3 regions of the Paenibacillus sp. GCM10028914 genome follow, and region 2 is predicted to be linked to each of the others. Evidence: riboswitches for the same ligand, from Rfam matches in the RefSeq annotation. Region 2 holds a riboswitch; each other region holds the start of a gene.

Region 1 (5,442 bases), on a different contig from region 2:
GCTGGTGCAGATATTTGTGCTGCATGTCTTCAAGTTCCATATAACGGATCGCTTCATCGACATACTTCTCATCTTCAGCCGTCAATCTACCTTGAGAATATGGAAACCGTCCGAAGGAGACCAGCTCTCTAACCGTCAGACGAAGACTGATGTGGTTAGATTGTTTCAAGATCGAAATCTTCTTAGCCAGATCGCCGCTCTTCCACTCACTGACTTCCTTACCTTCAATCATGATTTCTCCACTGTCTTTAGATACGAGTCTGCTGACCATGGACAAAAGACTACTCTTACCAGCGCCGTTTGGTCCGATAAAGGATGTAATCTTACCTTTAGGTATTGTAACTGACACACTATCCACAACTTTTTTACCATTGTAAGCTTTAGATACATTAGTAACCTGGATCATGATTTACTCTCCTTTAATAGCAGATAGATGAAGTACACACCGCCGACAAAGTTAATAATGACACTTAGCGTAGTTGAGAAGGTAAACACTCGTTCAACGATCAGTTGTCCTCCGACCAGAGCAATGATACTGATTAGAACCGAGCCTGTAATTAAGTAAGAATGTCGATATGTCTTTAAGAATTCATACGATACATTCACGACTAGAAGTCCGAGGAATGTAATCGGTCCGACAAGCGCTGTAGCCACCGCGATAAGAACAGCTACAATAATCAGCAATCTCTTTACAACAAAATCATAGTTCACACCAAGATTGATTGCCTGCTCACGCCCTAGAGCCAGTACATTAAGGTATTTAAAGAACCTTGCGAAATAGATCAATGTTAACCCTACAACAATAAAAGAAATAAGTAACAGCTCGGTCTTTACATTGTTGAAGCTGGCAAACATTTTATCAGATACAAACTGAAACTCATTCGGATCAATCAGTACTTCCATAAATGAAGACATACTTGAGAACAATGATCCGAAAATCATGCCGACTAACAGAAGAAAGAAAATGCTATTTCCTTCCCTTCGAAACAGAATCTTGTACAAGACTCCAGAGAAGAGAATCATACCGCCGACATTGATAAGAAAATTAAGGTTGCCAAGCTCATACATTGCAAATGAACCAAAGGCGAAAATAACAAAGGTCTGTATTAGTACATATAAGGAATCAAGTCCCATGACACTTGGTGTTAATATCCGGTTGTTAGTAATCGTTTGAAACACCGTGGTAGATAATGCTATTGAACCGCCAGTTAATACGATTGCAAGCACTTTTTTGATTCTTCTCGGAAACGCGTAGTCCCAACTACCTCCAAGATCTATAAATAGGAAGAGGGCTATCAGGATAAGCGCCGCCGCGGCCAACAGACCGGTTTTGGCTTTATAAGTCATATGCCTTTCTCCTCATCAATAAGTAAATGAATATACCGCTTCCGATTACTCCCACGGTTAAGCTGATCGGAATTTCGTAGGGATAGATGATAATTCGGCCGATAATGTCACAAAAGAGAACAAATCCGGCCCCCAGCAGTGCGGTATGCGAAAGGCTTTTTTTCAAGTGATCCCCCAAGTAAAGACTCACGATGTTCGGTATGATCAGTCCTAGGAAAGGTATCATACCTACAGTCAGAACGACTGAAGCAGTTACCAGAGCCACAATAATCAAACCGATGTTTACCACTCTTCTGTATTTCAATCCCAGATTTGTTGCAAATTCCTCACCCATGCCTGCCACTGTAAATTTATTGGCGAACAAATAGGCAAGAACGACCAGTGGAACACTTATGTACATCAGTTCATACTGCCCCTTGATGATCATTGAAAAGTCACCTTGTAACCAGGCAGACATGTTCTGAATAAGATCATATTTATAGGCGAAAAATGTAGCGATTGAGCTAATAATATTCCCGAACATCAATCCAACCAGCGGGATAAACACCGCATCTTTGAATTTAATTTTGTCCAGTATCTTCATAAAGACAAGCGTACCAGCAAAAGCAAAGAGAAATGCGACTAGCATCTTGATGAGCGGCCCTGTGGTTGAAAACACCAGCATGGAGACCAGAATCCCAAGTCTTGCGGAATCCATCGTTCCTGCCGTCGTCGGCGAAACGAATTTATTCCGGCTAAGCTGCTGCATAATCAATCCGCAAATACTCATGCTGACTCCAGCCAGAATTAAACTGATAAGTCTCGGTACACGACTGACTAGAAAAATATGCTGTTGTTGCTCAGTCATCCTGAACAGATCAAGTGGTGAAATGTCCTTTACTCCAATAAATAAGGAGATGAAGGATAATACTATAACTGCTGCGATCAAGTATCTTTTCTTCATAGCTCTTCCTTCTATGCAGGTATGCAGTTACCGGTAAATTCCGGTTCGTTAAGTTGATATCATTCTCAATGAGATTGATTATCATTTGCGATCTGTAATGAATTATATCATCCCATTCTCAACCCATCAAGTATAATTGAGAATCAAAATCAATTAAATTTCTCAAAAATTTAATATATGTTCATCATTTGTTCACATTATTAAGTTTCGTTCATGTAAACATCACATGATTATCATTTTCCTTCATATACTAACCGTCGTTATTGTTTTAACTTTCGAAAAATCGATTAATTAAACTTGACAATGAACTCTGTAATATAATAACATACTTACAGATAGTTTTTTTATAACTTTTTGTAAGTTGCTAGTGTTGTTTTACTGTCCGATGACTGATCGTACACATAGCAGCCATCAATGTATTACGACAGATTTTTTAGAAATCTTATATCTAAGTAAGCAACCAAAACTATGAACTCTAGGAGGAATTTCATCATGTCAACAGATTTCAGCACTGCCCTTAAAAACCGTCGTTCAATTTATGCGATCAGTAAAGACTCCGTTATTTCAGATGAACGCATTCAAGATCTTGTAAATGAAGCGGTAAAACATACTCCATCTGCTTTCAACTCCCAAAGTGCTCGGGTAGTTGTGCTTCTAGGAGAACAACATGATAAACTATGGAACCTGACTGAAGGTATTCTTAAGGAAGTTGTTGGCGGTAGCGAAGAGCAATTCGCTTCTACAGCTCAAAAAATGGCCGGCTTCCGTGCAGGCTACGGAACAGTTCTATTCTTCGAAGACAGCAGTGTCGTTGCTAACTTGCAAGAGAACTTCGCACTTTACGCTGATAACTTCCCGATCTGGTCCCTTCAATCTTCAGGTATGCTTCAGTTTGTGGTATGGACAGCTCTTGAGGCTGAAGGTCTTGGTGCTTCCCTGCAGCACTATAACCCACTGATTGATGAGAAGGTTAGAAATGAATGGAATCTGCCTGAAAGCTGGAAATTGCTCGCTCAAATGCCTTTCGGTAAGCCAACAGCAGAGCCAGGCGAGAAAGAATTCCAGCCGCTTGAAAACCGTGTAAAAGTATTTAAATAATCTCTTACCTCAAACGGGTGTCCTAAAAGCCATATCATGGCTAGTAGGGCACCCGTTTTTCATATTTTGATTGGAGGCTGCCCTTGCTGTTGTCGCTACGCTCCGGTAAGAAATGTAAGAAATCATTGAAATATAATAGCCTGGACGTTACAATAACACGAGAATGAAGGTCCTGTTACCAATCGCATACAATTTCGAGCTAACTAGGGGTGCCTTGTGCTGAGAGACGTAATGATCGTCAACCCTTACTACCCGATCTAGGTCATACTAGCGTGGGGAAGTGGAGCTTTGTGTTTATTTCCTATGAGCATAAAACTGCACTTCTTACCCGGAGTGCAGTTTTTTATTTTCATATAATACAAGGAGGTTTTAATTTTATGAGCCATCTCACTTGCGGAACCAGCCGAATAGTAGGCTGCCGATTCTCCGTATTTCCAATGACTGATCGATTCGTAGAGGTTATTACGGAAGCACTGGAGTCCGTCAATACCGACAAGGTTTGGATTCATACCGATGATTTATGTACATGTGTCAGAGGACGAGCAGAGCATGTATTCGACGTGACTCGTGCGATATTCGCCCATACAGCTGGAACGGGTGTTCATACGGTATTTAACGGAACTTTCTCGATTGGCTGCCCAGGTGACAGCAAAGGGGATGTATTCATGTCAGAAGATGATGTTCGCATGAATGAAAGTCTTGCTGAAAAAGCTAACATTGAAACAGCCAGTCACTTCTCACTTTATCCGTTAGGCACAGACAATTATATGGACATCATATATCAAGAAGTGGAACGTGCTAAATCCAAAGGGACATTAACACAGGGCATTCACTACTCCAGCCGACTGGACGGCACTTTATCAGCGGTATTTGAAACCCTGGAAGATGCTTTTACTCATGCGATACAAACAGAAAGAAGCCATCTGGTGATGACTGCTGTTGTTTCGGCTAATAGTCCTTCTCCAAAGTCAATTTGAACTTCCTGCACTTCGTTATTGAATAATCTTAAACATCGACTATCTTCTATAATATACTCCCTCGACCGAGACATAGGTCGAGGGAGTGTATCCATTTCTCATCTAGCCGATTGGACTAGACCCAAACTGCAAGAATGATTACAAGCAGAATGAAGAGTACCAATACGACACCAACTGGGTTGCCCCATCCACCGCCACATACTTCGCTCATGAAGATCCCTCCTGAGTTTTAATATCGTGTGATCTAATCACAATACTAATGTATTTAGGATGAGGCTGATCTGTAACGGCTCTTATCCCTCCATGATACTTACTCTTCGTAACCAATCAAATGCGGACCACCATATGGCTCTAAAATTCTTTCGGCTAGCTCCAATAATTGCTCCTGGTTATTGTAGCGGTAGAACAACGCCATTGACTTCTCCAATGCATCTGCTGTACTCGCATCATACACAGACAGAAATCGAAATAACGATTTTCCTTCTCCAATCCACTGACGATTGGCTCTGAGCATGAATTCACACAGTAGCACAGTCATCTTTTGAGCGATGAACCAGCTTTCTACAGCCTTAGTTGAACCTCTTAAATCCATCATCAATTCGGTAATTACATAACGATTAACGTCAATATCAAAAGAAGTGAGCGGCAATGGTCCGAGATCCAGATCATTCTTCGCTTCTTCCCTAATTTTGTTTCCAATGGAACTTGTGCGTAATACCTTTCCTTCGGCAATAATTCTTTGCAAGGTCGGATTTCCAGCTAGCACACCTGCATCGAATTGCTCACGATACTCTGATGAAGCTATGAAGAATAATTCAACGACCCAACCATAAGCCTCCACCGTCTTACGACTTAAATCTTCTGAGCCCTCTCCATCTATAACCACAATATCGAGATCTGAGTGCTCGTTATGCTCTCCTCTACCTGCACTTCCTCCTAACACGGCTAACGTGCAATCCGGATAATCGCGAAATATCAATTGCCTAGCTGCAGCAAACGGTTCAGTCCTCACTTTACGTTCCCCCATTGTTAAACTTCATCAAGCCTATAAAAACGGGCTCAAATTATTAAATTCAG
Region 2 (5,442 bases):
TCCGCCCAGCTAGAAAAGCGCTTATCGCTGGAGCATGCTCTTGCAGTGGGATCAGAGAGTCATTGATTAGACGTTCACGAATATCTGCGGGGGGCTTACCTGCTAAGGAAGCATATAACGTTGCGCACAGACTATATACATCCGAGAAGGTACCTTGCCTGGAGTCCTTGGAGTACAGCTCTAGAGGGGAATAATGTGCAGATGTCACGATACCGCGCTCCTCTTCCCTCTCCAAGGCTACAGCAGAGCCAAAGTCGATCAGCTTGATTCCTCCATCACTGAGAATCATAATGTTCGCCGGCTTGATATCCCGATGAATCCATCCCTCACGGTGCAAGTGTTGTATCCCGCTTATTAGAGGTAGTGCAGTCTTGCTTAAGAATAGTTCTACATCCGGTTTCCTCTTTCGTAGTACACGCTCCAGGCTCCTGCCTCTGCAGTATTCTAATACCGTATAGTAAGTCCCGTTCTCTTCAAAATGTTCATAACATCGAACAATGGAAGGGTGCTTGAGGGATTTCAGAATATGCGCTTCCCGTTCAAATGCTTCCCGCAGTTTAGCGAATTTGTCATGAACCGAAGGTTTTCGACAAAGTACAGTTTTCCGATCCAAGTCACGTAGAACCAGAGCTCGCGGGTAGAACTCTTTGATAATCACGGCTTCGCCTGTTAGATATCGGCCTGTATACACTACAGACAATTCGCTCTGTGCGATAGGTCGGTGAACCCTGTACCTACTGCCAAGCACCGTTTTAGTTTCCAGGTATGGCCCGTCCTTTTCAGGAATCATGCCGTTGTCTGCTCCCTTCACTCGCATCTGTTTCTTATAGTATAATCGATTTCCAGATATAGGAGTTAAAGTGAAATCAAGATAATTTAAGATCTGCAATCTTCCGAGATGATGTCTTCTTTACTTTTTACTATTGTCAGACGCTACGGGTACGAATCATTCCTCCCATCGCTGCATCGTGCATGTTCAGCCAAAAAATAAATAACAAAAAGAAACCGCTATTCTTTTAGATTGGTAGGGCCAAAGCACTATCTAAGAAGGAGCGGTTCCCGATATCGAAGAAACAGAACAACTAAAAGATCAATAGTACGACATCAAAAGCTACTGGAATTCAAAAAAAACGAGAAGTTACCATCGAGTGTTTAGAACAGACCCTAGTGCTGCAGCACCTGAACAACCTTCTCCTTAATCCTCTCTACCGCAGCTCTTACCTGCTCAGCCTGCGTCACCGCGGATATGACGGCCACGCCATCCGCACCTGCGCGGATCACTTCTTCCGAGCGCTCTTCCGTAATACCGCCGATCCCCACGATCGGCAGATCGATGCCAGCTTCTCGCATCTCACGTACAATCGCGGGGCCTCGTGCATCCTTGGCATCGGCCTTGGAGATGGTCGGGTAGATTGGCCCTACCCCTAAATAATCCGCGCCATGAAGGATGGCCAGGCGGGCATCTTCAACCGTATGTGCGGAAACGCCAAGAATCCGGTCGCCGATCCGCTTACGGACAGACTCAGCCGATTCATCATCCTGGCCGATATGTACGCCATCTGCGTCCAGTGCCAGCGCTAATTCCACATCATCATTTACGATAAACGGCACACCAGACTTACGGCAATATTCTTTAAGCCTGCGGGCGAGTGCAATCAGCGATTCACCGCCCAAAGCGCCATTCCCCTTCTCACGGAATTGAAATATCGTCACGCCGCCAGCCAAAGCCTCAGTTAATACCTGCTCTGGTCCTACCGAACAGTTCACACTTCCCATCACCAAATACATCCGAAGATACTCTCGCATCTCGGCAGGTAGAATCCTCCCACTCATGAGTGTACCTCCTGATGACGGCGACGATAAGCAAAATGGTTCGTTGGACCATGACCCTGCCCAAGATTCAGTCCATCCTCAATCGCCGCTTGAATGAACGCCCTGCCACTCGTAATGGCTTCCATGGGAGACATCCCCTTCGCTAATTCTGCGGTAATGGCAGCGGAGAAGGTGCATCCTGTTCCATGGGTATGAACCGTCTTGACCCACTTGCCCGTTAACTCCGTAAACATGGTGCCATCATAGATGAGGTCAATGACCTCATCCTCCATATCCATGGCATGACCACCCTTGATTACCACTATCTTTGCACCCAAATCATGAATACATCTCGCAGCTTCGCGGCGATCCTGCATCGAACGAATATTCATCCCGGCTAACACTTCCGCTTCCGGAATATTCGGTGTAACGACCAGCGCCAAGGGAAGCAGTTCCGACTTCAGCGCCTGTACTGCTTCTGTCCGCAGCAGCTCTGCACCGCCTTTGGCAATCATCACCGGGTCGACAACAACCTGATCCCAGTCATACCTCCGAATCTGTTCTGCCACGGTGCGGATGATATCTGGGCTAAACAGCATTCCTATCTTCAACGCATTTACCCCAATGTCCGATCCTACCGCTTCGATCTGCTCCGCTGCTGCACTTGAGGGGAGCGGATATACGCCGTGAACACCCAAGGTATTCTGAACCGTTACCGCAGTAATGGCCGACATTCCATATACATCAAGCTCTTGGAAGGTTTTGAGATCCGCCTGAATACCAGCTCCGCCGCCGCTATCCGAACCGGCAATCGTTAGCGCTCTAGGAACAGAAGTAACGCTCATCGTCTATCACCTGTAAGGGCTGCGTCCACTTCCCGGATAGCGGCATATCCTGCAAGTGAATCCTTGTGTAACTTAGCAAGCTCATCTAGAAAAGCGATTTGAAAGCTTCCGGGCCCAACATCCGATGTACGCTCTGCAGCCCGAGAAGCTGCCGCTCCATAAAAGGCAAGCCCTGCCGCGCCTGCGAGCATCAAGTCCCGTTCGATGGCGACAAAAGCCCCTAATACCGAGGTCAGCAAACAGCCCGCTCCGGTTACTTTTGTAAGCAGCTCGTGTCCACCGCTTATTACCCGTACCATGGTGCCATCGGTGATAACATCCTCTTCCCCAGTAATAACGACCGTCGTCTCCAGCTCCCGTGCTGCCCGAATTGCCAGGTCCACATGACTTTCACCCGCACTGTCCCCAGCATCCACGCCTTTGATCTCCCGTGCTTCTCCGACGAGATGGGCAACTTCAGCTGCATTCCCCCGCACAAGGGTAATGTCCACCTCTTTCAAAATCCGCAGCGCTGATTCGGTCCGAAACGCCGTAGCACCTGCTCCTACAGGGTCAAGCAGCACCGGTACACCATGAGTATTCGCCGAATGGCCTGCAAGGATCATCGCATCCACCAATTCACGAGACAGCGTTCCGATGTTCAGAACCAGCGCTCCTGCGATCTTCGCCATGTCAGCAACTTCATCGGGGGAGTATGCCATAACAGGCGATGCTCCTAGCGCATAAAGACCATTCGCCGTAAAATTGGTCACCACAACATTCGTCATATTATGTACAAGCGGTTTGTTATGCTGCACCTTACCTAATAATTCAGAAATCTCGTGATCTAGCATCATACTCATACCTATCAACCTCTTTCTCATTATTAGTTATTTCAGTATTATCACAGAGCTACAGCCTGCATCTGAACCGGCCACTCTTCCTGACGGTAAGCCATGTCCCAGAACAGATACTCCAGCTGGCAGCTAAGCATGAAATGCTCGGTCATTCGCTCTCGTTCAGCAACCGTTGCCGCTGCTGCCCAAGCGTCTACTTCTTCACGAAACTTGACCGCTGCATCCTCAGCCCGGTTTCCGTAAAAATGTATCCATTCATAGAACGGATGGGACTCATCCGGTGCGACTTCCTTCATCAGCTTTTGCCCGATCTCCAAATACGTCCAAGGACAAGGCAGCAGCACCGCCATAATCTCACCAAGACTGCCTTCATGGGCAACCGTCAACATATGCCGGATATAATGATGCGCCGACGGAGCCAGCGGATACCCCTGCATATCCTCATAGATCACCCCTGCTGCATGGCAAAAATTCTGATGCGGGTGCACCTCGCTGTGCAGAATAAAAGAAATCTGTTCATTAAATACCGCGATCTCTTCCCGTGTTGTACACTTGGAAATCGCAATCCCATATATCCGCATATAAGCATTCAAGTACTCATAATCCTGCTTGATATAATGAATCAGCTGGTCCTTCGTAAGTTTCCCTTCGGCAATGCCTCTTACGAAGGGATGTTCAAATATCGCCTGAAAAATACCATCCGCCTGCTGACGAAGCTCTTGTGTAAAGCTCATCCTTTTTCCACCTCCAACATAATGAAGAGCAGAAAGTCCCGTAAGATTAGCACCTTTCAGAGCACGCAAAAAAAGCCGCCCCGAAAGCTGGAGCGGCTTCATCATATCTACCAATGCACGGAACGCATGATGACCATATGACCGACTCCACTTTCCTACGCTAGTATGAACTAGATCAGGTTCAAAGGGTCCAAGATACGCTCTTGTCTCAGCCGCTGACGGCTCCCCTAGTGGACTTTCTATTCTATTGACAAATACTGTACACAGGATTGGAAAATATGTCAAACATAGAAATCTCTTAATCTATTCCTCTCTTCCTTTAATAAACTCCAAAAGCTCCACCACAATTTCCGCTACCGCATCCTCTTGCGGCAACTGGATATATTGACTGGCTCTCATAATATCCTCCTTAAATAAATCGATAAGCTGTAGCATCGCTTCCGGATCGTTCTTCTGCGCTGCATGCAGCAATGCTATAAATTCACGGTCTGTGACAATTGCCTGATCATTCTTCGTTTCCATCGATTCACCGCCTGTTGGCTGATATTGAGTTCGCGTGCAACCTCTGACTCCGTCTGATCCTGTATGTACAATTTATGAATAACCAGCTTACCCTGAGGCGGGAGTGTATTCATCAGCTGCTCAACCATCATTCTGTTATCGGTGTGGTCTGTGAAATTCACTCCCCTATGGTAATGTTCCATATCATAGAAGGAATGCTCCCGTCTCTTCAACGTCTTGGCACGATACTGAATTCTCCAGCCAATCCGGTGAACTTCTCCTTGAACACGCTCGAAAGCGGTCTGTTCTGTGTTCATTTCTTCATCCACTCCATTCTGTATAGTTCCTCGTAGAATTCAAACAAAAACAAGAACGTATGTTCTGATTATTTTCCATAATACCACTTTTTATGTGGTTTGGAATAATGAATTTCAAATTTTCTGTGATCGTGTGGAGTGCACTATATGAATAAATTCTTTTTTTTAAAAATTTTATTTCAGTGGTTGTATTATCTATGTAACAATTACCTATATAGGTGAAGGCACCTAACAATAAAGAAACGAAATGGACTTGGGAAGAGGTTCATCTCGATTTCTTCACTTCCCTTTTGTATACGGCCTATCTAAATTAATAAATAAGGGAGTTGTATGGATATGAAAAAAGTTCTGTATGTACCTTTAGATGATCGACCGGTGAACCTGGATGATGTGATTG
Region 3 (5,442 bases), on a different contig from region 2:
ATCAAGATGGCTGTCCCTGCCTGCCGCAGTTCTTCACACATTTCCAAAATCGCAAACGTATTCCGAGCATCCTGTCCAAACGTAGGCTCATCGAGTAACAGAACCTCCGGCTGACGCGCCATGGCGGTCGCTACGCTTAATCTGCGTTTTTGCCCAGTGGACAGTTGATAAGGATGACGATACTCTAGCCCACCGAGTCCAAAACGCTTAAGCGATTCACGCGCAGCCTGTTCTGCCTGCTCCTGAATTACTCCATCCACGAGAAGCGAATAGGCCACTTCATCTAATGCACGCTCTGTAACGAATTGCAGTTCAGGGTTTTGGAACACAAAACCGATTCGGCGCAGCATCTGCTCCCTAAGCTTCCGCTCTTTCCTCTTCTTCCCTGAATAGACAAGATCACCACCAAGACGGTATTCACCTTCGATCGGAAGTAATCCCATCAAGCCAAGCAGCAAAGTGCTTTTTCCCGCTCCATTTGGACCGGTTACTGCAATGAATTCCCCTGGATACACAGCAGCTTGAGCTAGCTCTACAGTAGCCCTCTGTTTTCTAAGCACGGTAACACCATTTAGTTCTATGATCGGGCCAGAACCTTCAGATTCCGGAGAAACCATTCTTTTACCTTCATTTAAAGACCCCGTTTTCCCAGCAAGATCCGCATAACTATACACTCCATTTACTTTACCGAACGCTTCTGGAGCAAGCATACGAAATGTCTCTCTTCCATTTGTTGATCTGGCATAGTCATCCCACACACCCGGATACCAAATGCCGTATTCCTTCAGTTCCCTCTGGAATGCCGTAAACACGAATTCAGGATTCCCCTCACCCAAAATCACACCATCCGGTCCGAACAGCACGACCCGATCAACATAGTCCGCCATTTCCTCAATCCGGTGCTCCACAATGATTAACGTTCGCCCATCCGATACAGACTTCACTGTCTCCCATATCTGTTCCCGTCCTTCTGGATCCAGCAGCGCCGAAGGTTCATCCAGAAACAACACCTCCGGCTGAAGAAGTAGGGCAGAAGCAAGTGCTAGTCTTTGTTTCATCCCTTGAGAAAGATGACTGATTGGCATATGTATATCCTGAAGTGCCAGCCCAACTGACTGCAACGCTTCAGTCATTCGGTCTACCATATCGGCTTGTGGAACCCCCAAGTTTTCTAACACAAAGGCCAATTCTTCATCCACATAAGGCATACAAAACTGGGTATCCGGATCTTGAAAGACATACGCCCATGACGATGGGATTCGCTGGTCTGAGCATTTCATCGGCACTTCTATAGCGTTCGGAATCATACCGCTGAGCACCTGGAGAAGGGTTGATTTACCGCATCCGCTTGGGCCGAGAAGAAGAACCTTCTCTCCTTTTTTCGCAGAAAACGATATGTCCTTGAACATCAGCTTGTCTTCTCCCGGAAATTTCAATCGTAAGTCTTCCACAAACAGTGCATATGACATCTCGCTACCGGACGCCTTATGCTGATCAGCTATATTCTCACACATGTTTAGGATCGTCCAAAGCTTCATAATCCTTAGCTGAAGCAGGACGGAGCAGTGAAGTGACCCCTGTCCGTTCTAAGGCCTTAGCCAAGGCGAACATTAAGAAACCTGCAATTACAGCACCACTCAGTACACGCATGCTATACTTTGCAACAAACAGCCACCATGCATAATCGTCCGTATAAGCTAAATAAAAATCCATCAGCATGGAACCAACCGCAGACATTGCACCAGCTAGAGCAACGATCGATACCGTATACTTTCTATACCGGAAAGCTGCAAATACGAGCTCTGCTCCAAGACCTTGAATAATTCCGTACAATAGCAGGTTCAGTCCCCATCCACTGCCGAATAATACCTCCACATGAGCCGCTGCAAGCTCTGCTATAAGCGCAACCCCCGGCTTTCGAATGAGGAGAAATGCGAGCGTAGCTGCTGCAAACCACATACCGTACAACAACTCATCTGCTTCAAAAAACAATGGCTTAAACAGGTTATATACCGATCCCCAGAAATGGTACACCACACCTAATACGAGTGAGACCAGAACCGTAACCAAAATATCACTAAGCCGCAGTCCCTTACTAACAGGTCTCTTCACCTTACCTTGAATACTTGATTCCATCATAATTTCCCCTCTCCTATCTAAAATACGATTGATAAACACGACAAAAAACCGTCTGGAAATATGCGCAGACGGAAAACAAGCCCTTAGTCAGGGTCGGATATTCTCTACGCTGGCATTACCCAGTTCAGATTAACGGTCAGCAGCGGGATGATATCTGCAGTCTCAGCCTGATTCACTCAAGCCCCCGTATTCCATATTCGGTTTTAAGCTGACTTTAAAATACACCAAGTAATCCAGAATTTGCAAGACCCTATTTTTCAATAATCCCCTTTATATTGATTTACCCCTTGTTCTATGTCAATATAATGCAGAGTGCGGATGCATTTAATTCCGCCTATTGTTAGGCAAGGCAAAGGAGAATCACATGGCTAAACAATTACTTAGATTAATGACAGAACTCTCTTCCCGCAAGTGGATATCCCATATAATGGGACGTTTTTCCCATAGCCGATTGAGCCGTTATCTCATACCAACGTTTACACGAATATATCAAATCCCTGTACATGAAGCGGAAAAAGAAATAAACGAATACCGTTCACTGAACGAATTTTTTTCCCGTCGTTTAAAGATGGGCATGCGGCCGATCGACGAAACAGCAAGTGCCATGACCAGCCCTGTTGATGGTGTTATAACCGGTATGGGGCCTATTCATGCGGGTACCATTCTGAACGTCAAGAATCAGGATTACACGATTGCTGATCTGCTCGCTAACTCCCCGCGCATGCAGAATTACATTCACGGGTATGTATTTGTACTCTATCTTAGTCCAACCGATTACCACCGGATTCATTCTCCTGTAACTGGAAAGAAAGCAGAAAGTGAGCATCTTCGTGGCAAGGTATATCCGGTAAATGATTTTGCCATGACCCATATTCGCTCCGTACTTAGCCGTAACGAAAGACTCATCACCTACATCACACATGAACATGGTGAAGTAGCCGTCGTTAAAGTTGGTGCTATGAATGTCAGCAGCATTAAATATGTTGACGAGACCGTAACTGAGTGGCGGAACGGCGATGATCTTGCTTACTTCGAGTTCGGTTCTACCGTCGTCTTGCTCACGGAGAACGGAACCTTCACTCCACGCGGTGATCTAAAGATCGGAGACAAGGTAAAGATGGGTGAACTTCTCGGACTACTGCATGAATCATCAGATCATCGCTCCTAGCATCAGGGATTCTTACTTAACGTATTTAAAACAATGCGACGAAAGAAGCGGTAAGGTAGCATCATCTTGGCTGCAATCGTCATTCGGGTGCCAAAAGGTAGTCTGTATCTGAACTTGGGGGAAGCGCTTCTAGCGATTTCCCCTACCAGTCGTGCAACTTCTCTAGGATCTCCACTTTTTTCAGCCGTTTTTTGAGAGAACCGGAGGACACGGTTTAACATCGAATAATAAGGAGATCCCTCCTTGGCTTTAATATCACTGAACCCTTTGCTCCAAATCGGCGTGCCATATGCACCTGGTTCAATGAGCACCACATCCATTCCGAGCGGCTGAAGCTCAAGCGAAAGACATTCTGCGAGACCCTCAATGGCAAACTTAGAAGAAGCGTATGGTCCGTACCCCGGAAACCCGACTACGCCGCTAATGCTGCTCATAAATATGATTTTGGATTTCGGAGTTTTACGCATGATTGGCAAGGCAAGCTGTGTGACAGCTACCGTTCCGAAAAAATTCACATCCATCTGCTTCCTCCATGCCTCAAGCGGGACCTCTTCCACGAATCCCCCCACGGCTTCACCTGCATTGTTTACAAGCAGATCCAGTCTACCCCAGCGATGATCAATCTCAAGCATGGCGTTCTTAATAAGCTCGTGCTCGCATACATCCACCTTCATAATATGAATCCGAGATTCCAATCCCGCTTCCTTGGCAGAACTCAGCAGTTCTCCCGCAGCCTCAGGTCTTCGCATTGCTGCTGCCACGTTATACCCCTTGGCCGCAAGTTCCAGACAGATCAGTAGTCCAAAACCACTTGAAGCTCCAGTCACAAGCGCTAGTTCACCTGTTAATTTCTTAAACGTTTCCAATTCTGTTCTCCCTTTCATCCCTGGATCAATCGATATGCTATATGCTAAAAAGCACCCCGCCATTTCGCCGGTTTGTTCCTTCCGGGAAATAACGAAGGTGCTGTTATGTGTATGATTTATTAGAACCACAAATTCTGTTCGGGATTGGCACTCTTAAACCGACGTAACCGATTTCTAAAAATGCCGCAACCACCACGACTGCAAATCAAGCTGCGCATTCTTCTTCTTTGGCTCATTGCCGGCACCCCCCTCTCTATTTTTATTTATCACCATCATTACCCTATCTAGTTTACCATGAATCACCTTACTAGATTACTTTAACGAACCTCAGAAGGACTCTTCCCGGTATACTGCTTGAATTGCCGGCTGAAAAAGAAAATATCTCTGTATCCGAGCGCATCAGCAACCTCCGTAACATTCATCCCTTGGTGCAGTAAAAGATGCTGTGCTCGCTCAATCCTCATCTTAATTATGTACGACTGAACCGGTGTACCGATCAGTTCCTTGAACTTGATCGAAAAATAACGAGAAGACAAGCCTGCTCTAGCAGCTAGATCCTCAACCCGATGCGGCAGCCCTGGGTGCAGGCGCACATAATTCGCAATCTCATGGATAGCCTCTGTCAGTTGGTTACTGGTCTTCTTGTTTACGGGCATATCCTTATCATCCCTGAGCAAATAAATCATCAGCTGCTTTAAAATCATCTTTCCTTCTTCTTCCGCCCCATAAGGCTGGTCCAGATACAGCCGAACGTATTTAGCAAGCAAATATTCAAAATCCATCGTCTCGTTCAGCTTCCGATAAGGAGCTGGCACCTCGCTGACAGGATCAGTCACATCAAAATGCAGGTAAGTTAGAACAAGCGGCTTTTGCGGGTTATGTGTTGCACTTGTATGATCGCCAGGAGAGAATAAAAAGCAACTTCCTTTTTCCACCTCATAAGGCACATCATTAAGCACCACAGTTCCTTCACCACTCCATACGTAAAACAGGTCATAATTTTGCATCGGTTTCTCACGCTTTTGCCATTTCCATCCTGGTTCACATACGATTTTAGCTAAAGCGGGTTTGATTACAAAAGAAGACGGCGATGCATTCAGCATCACGTCATTCCCCCTTGTCTCTCGAAAATATTAATCTATGTCTACCTCCATGATACTCTTTTTTGAGATGTTTTGCATATCCTCCCAAGCTAAAGCCATTTGAGAGATTCCCTTCTCGATTTGCTCATGATTCAGATGAGAGAATACGAAGCATGCAGCAGAAGTA

Evidence for each region. A riboswitch is a leader RNA that binds a small molecule or an ion and turns the genes downstream of it on or off. The one in region 2 is predicted to bind thiamine pyrophosphate.
Region 1: it holds a riboswitch for thiamine pyrophosphate, as region 2 does, so the genes downstream of both, ACFQV5_RS12325 (YkoF family thiamine/hydroxymethylpyrimidine-binding protein) here and tenA (thiaminase II) in region 2, are expected to answer to the same signal.
Region 3: it holds a riboswitch for thiamine pyrophosphate, as region 2 does, so the genes downstream of both, ACFQV5_RS05095 (ECF transporter S component) here and tenA (thiaminase II) in region 2, are expected to answer to the same signal.

The regions. Positions count from the first base shown of each region.
Region 1 is NZ_JBHTFO010000013.1:67,402-72,843, reverse strand. Features, by position in the region: gene ACFQV5_RS12345 (iron ABC transporter ATP-binding protein) at 1-406, opposite strand, end outside; gene ACFQV5_RS12340 (iron chelate uptake ABC transporter family permease subunit) at 403-1,347, opposite strand; gene ACFQV5_RS12335 (ABC transporter permease) at 1,337-2,290, opposite strand; gene ACFQV5_RS12330 (nitroreductase family protein) at 2,783-3,388, shown strand; TPP riboswitch at 3,584-3,684, shown strand; gene ACFQV5_RS12325 (YkoF family thiamine/hydroxymethylpyrimidine-binding protein) at 3,766-4,365, shown strand; gene ACFQV5_RS12320 (sporulation protein YjcZ) at 4,481-4,576, opposite strand; gene ACFQV5_RS12315 (nucleotidyltransferase domain-containing protein) at 4,676-5,377, opposite strand.
Region 2 is NZ_JBHTFO010000002.1:274,343-279,784, reverse strand. Features, by position in the region: gene ACFQV5_RS01955 (serine/threonine protein kinase) at 1-817, opposite strand, end outside; gene thiE (thiamine phosphate synthase) at 1,165-1,833, opposite strand; gene thiD (bifunctional hydroxymethylpyrimidine kinase/phosphomethylpyrimidine kinase) at 1,830-2,657, opposite strand; gene thiM (hydroxyethylthiazole kinase) at 2,654-3,499, opposite strand; gene tenA (thiaminase II) at 3,541-4,227, opposite strand; TPP riboswitch at 4,363-4,466, opposite strand; gene ACFQV5_RS01930 (helix-turn-helix domain-containing protein) at 4,531-4,749, opposite strand; gene ACFQV5_RS01925 (sigma factor-like helix-turn-helix DNA-binding protein) at 4,701-5,045, opposite strand; gene ACFQV5_RS01920 (DUF4127 family protein) at 5,382-5,442, shown strand, end outside.
Region 3 is NZ_JBHTFO010000006.1:84,705-90,146, reverse strand. Features, by position in the region: gene ACFQV5_RS05100 (ABC transporter ATP-binding protein) at 1-1,469, opposite strand, end outside; gene ACFQV5_RS05095 (ECF transporter S component) at 1,507-2,136, opposite strand; TPP riboswitch at 2,224-2,337, opposite strand; gene asd (archaetidylserine decarboxylase) at 2,504-3,307, shown strand; gene ACFQV5_RS05085 (SDR family oxidoreductase) at 3,310-4,191, opposite strand; gene ACFQV5_RS05080 (AraC family transcriptional regulator) at 4,491-5,276, opposite strand; gene pdxR (MocR-like pyridoxine biosynthesis transcription factor PdxR) at 5,307-5,442, opposite strand, start outside.